2 regions of the Cellvibrio sp. BR genome follow, and region 1 is predicted to be linked to the other one. Evidence: predicted binding sites of a transcription regulator. Region 1 holds the regulator's gene; the other holds the start of a gene.

Region 1 (2,205 bases):
TTATCGCTGTGTCCGGCGGTAAAGGCGGAGTAGGTAAGAGCAATATTTCCGTCAACCTGAGTATTGCCCTGGCTGAATTGCGCCGTCGAGTTGTACTGCTCGATGCTGATTTAGGCCTCGCCAATGTGGATGTATTGCTCGGCATTCGCGCCACCCATACCCTTGCGGATGTTCTCGCCGGCACTCATTCGCTCAGCGATGTGTTGGTCACTGGCCCCGCCGGTGTAAAAATTGTTCCAGCATCCTCGGGTGTACAGCGTATGGCGGAGTTGAGCAGCGCCGAGCATGTGGGGCTTATCAATGCCTTCAATGAACTTTCCGATCAAGTGGATATTTTGGTGATAGACACGGCCGCGGGTATCTCGGATACCGTGGTTAGTTTTGTGCGCGCCGCCAACGAAGTCATTATTGTCGTGTGCGATGAACCTTCTTCCATCACCGATTCCTACGCCCTTATCAAATTATTAAACAAAGAATATGGAATGCAGCGCTTCCGTGTGGTCGCCAATATGACGCGCACCCAACAGGAAGGCATGAATATGTTCAACAAACTCAATACCGTTTGTGAGCGCTTTCTGGATGTCACACTCCAGTTTGTAGGCCAAATTCCCTTTGACGAAAATGTGCGTAAAGCCGTGCAAAAACAAAAAGCCTTGTTGGAGTTTGCCCCTGCCTCCAAGGCGGCAGTGGCAATACGTGCGTTGGCCCAAGCAGTCGATAAATGGCCGCTGCCATATTCTCCCACCGGGCGCCTGGAGTTTTTTGTCGAGCGCTTGTTGCAGGCCGCGAATGCGCGTTAGCAATATCCGCATACGCAGTTGCATAGACATTGGTGTGTGACTAGCGTTATGAATCGCTACTCACGAGAAAGTGAGGCAGGGTTGCCAATAATCACGGCAGTTTTTGCTAAACAAAAGGTGTTCGATGGCCGCAGTCAATGGTTTAGCCATGTACGATAAAAAGACCTTGCTCGATGCGCAAATCAATGTTGAAGACTTTGCTCCGCTGGTAAAGCGCATTGCTTACCACATGATGATGCGTATGCCTGCGTCTGTGCAGGTAGATGATCTGATTCAAGCGGGCATGATTGGCTTGATCGAAGCATCACAAAAATACGATGCATCCCGCGGTGCCAGTTTTGAAACCTATGCCGGTATTCGCATTCGCGGAGCAATTGTTGATGAAATGCGTCGTGGCGATTGGGTGCCCCGCTCAGTGCACCGCAATGCGCGCCGTGTTGCGCGTGCCGTTGCCGCCGTCGAGGCGCGTACCGGGCGCGATGCGACCGACGCCGAGGTCGCTGCTGAACTAGAGGTATCGCTGGAAGAATATTTTGAAATGCTGCAAGACTCCAACGGTAGCCGATTATTCAGTTACGAAGAGACCTTCGGCGAAGAAGACAGCAATATCGACGCGTCCGAACACAGCAGTGCTTTTGTTAGCCCGTTTGAAGGGGTTCAGCGGGATGGGTTAAAAAAAGCCTTGGCCGAGGCGATTGCCTTGCTTCCCGAACGTGAGCGCATGGTGCTCGCCCTCTATTACGATCAGGAATTAAATCTCAAAGAAATTGGCTTGGTGCTTGGTGTTAGTGAATCCCGGGTTAGTCAGATTCACAGCCAGGCAGCCGCGCGTTTGCGCCACCGCCTTGGTGGTTGGCAGCCCGCGTAAACTGGGTGAAAAACAGCTAAGGGCAGTGTGGTTTGCTCGCCGTTGCCAGCAGAATCGCAAATTAGTCTGTAAATACAACAATTTGCGCTATGATTTGCAGTAAAAGTTGAAGATTTACGCGCCGCCACTGGCCGAAGCTTTAACTCCTACTAGACTATGAATTAATAAAATTCCCTTCTGGGTAATTGGAGGTTGCGTTGGATAAGAACATGAAAATCCTGATTGTTGATGACTTTTCAACAATGCGGCGGATCATCAAAAACTTGCTGCGGGATTTGGGGTTTTCCAATACCCACGAAGCAGACGATGGCGTAACGGCATTGCCGATGCTCAAAAATGGCGATTTCCAGTTCCTGGTCACTGACTGGAATATGCCGGGCATGACCGGTATCGATCTGCTCAAAGCGGTACGTGCAGACGAAAAGTTGCGCACCTTGCCAGTATTAATGGTGACCGCAGAAGCTAAGCGCGATCAGATTATTGAGGCAGCTCAAGCTGGCGTAAACGGCTATGTCGTTAAGCCATTTACAGCGCAGG
Region 2 (2,205 bases), 110 kb from region 1:
AATCCCCTCTCTGTCTGATTTGTCGGGTGCTGCGCTTTTTTCTTCAGTTGTGGAAGGCGAAAAAGAGCGTGTTGCGCGGCGCAGTGACGGAGTGAGTCTGAATGTTGAACTCAGTATTAGCCCGGTGGATATTAAAGAGCGATTATTTTTTACTTTTATCATTCACGATGTCACCGAGCGTAAAAAGGTTGAACAACTTAAAGCAGAATTTATCTCCACCGTCAGCCATGAATTGCGCACTCCATTAACGTCCATCAAAGGTGCATTGAGCGTGGCGCTGAATGGTGGTGTTGGTGTTTTGGATGAAAAGCTGGCACAGCTCTTGTCTATTGCGGCAACCAATGCGGATCGCCTGTCGCGTTTGGTTAATGACATTCTGGATATCGATAAACTGGAATTTGGTAGTGCCAATTTAACCATTGATGTGCATGAGGTGTATCCACTCTTAAAGCAGGCTGTGGAACAACACCTTGCTTATGCGGAGCGTTATGCTGTGCATTTGCAGCTCGATCTGCCCGATGAATCTTTAATAGGGCTCAAAGCAAAATTAGATGGTGATCGTTTTTTGCAGGTCATGTCCAACCTGATTTCCAATGCGATCAAATTTTCTTATCAGCATAATCCTGTGCAGATCCGCATGACCAAAGAAGCGCATCGCATTCACATTGAGGTAATTGATAAGGGGCAGGGAATACCTGCGTCTTTCCATCAGCGTGTATTTACCCGTTTTGCCCAGGTGGATTCATCGGATACCCGTAAGCGGGATGGCTCAGGCCTGGGGTTGAGTATTACCAAGGCGTTGGTTGATCGTATGGGTGGTACAATTGACTATGTGTCCGAGGTAGGAAAAGGCACTACTTTTTATATCACTTTGCCCATTTATAACGATTGATTTAATGGGCCTATTGTTCGTGCTGGCCTGTTTTATGCTTTGTTATTAAAAATCAGGTTTTTTGAGAAATAGCGGCAAAACCGGCTAAAGTTTACCCATTCGTTGCCGCTAACCTATGCGAAGCGGTAATTTTTTGGTGTGGAGGTATCTATGGTGACCAGTACATCCAGTACGACAAACAACAACGGATCAATAGGTTCTAGCATTGTCAGTGCGTTAGGGTCTGGCTCTGGTATCGATAGTAATAAGCTCGCTGACCAGCTTACCGAAGCGAACAAGATGGTTCAGGCACAGCGCTTGACCAGTCAAAAGACACTTCTGCAAACCCAAATTTCAGATTATGGCCTGTTGCGCAGCTCGCTTGCGAAGCTGGAAACCGCTGCCGCCGCGCTTGGTAGCGCCGATACATTTAATGCCAAAGCCCTGTCCGTTCCAGATACCAGTTTGATTGGCATTACCAAGCTGGATTCAAAGGCTGTGGCGGGTAGCTATCAGTTAAAAGTCGAGCAAGTTGCTCAGGCTCAATCCCTCAGCTCTGCCAGTTTTGCGGCTATGACGAGTCCGGTTGGTAAAGGCACTTTGACCATTCGTTTGGGGGATTGGAATGCAGGAAACACCGCATTCACCGTGGATTCCACCAAAACCGGTGGAACCATCACCATTGATGATTCCAATAACTCGCTGACTGGTCTGCGTGATGCGATCAACGCTGCCGATATTGGTGTATCGGCAAGTATTGTTAGTGATGGCGGTTCTTACAGGCTGTTGATGACTGCCAGTACTGGCGCTAAAAACGAAATCGAAGTTGTTGCAACAGAAGATCCGGCTGCCGTTGGGCTTGCCGCATTTAACTTTAACGAGACCACTAAAAACCTGACTCAGCAACAAGAGGGGCTGGATGCACAAATTCGTGTAAATGGGTTATTGGTAAGTCGCGAATCCAACCAGGTGAAAGATGTCATCGATGGTTTGGAGTTTGATTTGTTCACCAGCTCAACCACTGAAACCATTAGTTTGGTCATCTCTGAAGACAAATCGGTCGCCGAACAAACCATCCGTGATTTTGTTCAGGCATACAATACCTTCAAGGCTGAAGTTGATGTACTTGTCGGTTTTGATGCTGAATTGGATGATTTTGGCAGTTTAAAAAGTGATCCTCTCGCTAAAAATTTGATGCAAAGTATCCGCAATGTATTAACGAATGCGGTTCCTGGAATCGGTGAGGGTTTTAGTACATTGTCAAATTTAGGTATTCGTACTGAACTGGATGGCACTCTCAAAATATATGAAGACGACAGCACAGGGTTCCGCGC

The links. Region 1 encodes FliA, which starts transcription of late flagellar genes. Its sites were predicted from a motif close to TAAAGTTATNNNNNNNNCGGCCGATANCC; they were not measured.
Region 2: a site for FliA is predicted at 978-1,006, ahead of fliD (flagellar filament capping protein FliD). Genes of this name have one in related genera too.

What each region holds. Positions count from the first base shown of each region.
Region 1 is NZ_JH668201.1:384,249-386,453, forward strand. Features, by position in the region: gene O59_RS06900 (MinD/ParA family protein) at 1-800, shown strand, start outside; gene O59_RS06905 (RNA polymerase sigma factor FliA) at 925-1,668, shown strand; gene cheY (chemotaxis response regulator CheY) at 1,866-2,205, shown strand, end outside.
Region 2 is NZ_JH668201.1:495,939-498,143, forward strand. Features, by position in the region: gene O59_RS07390 (CHASE domain-containing protein) at 1-892, shown strand, start outside; gene fliD (flagellar filament capping protein FliD) at 1,043-2,205, shown strand, end outside.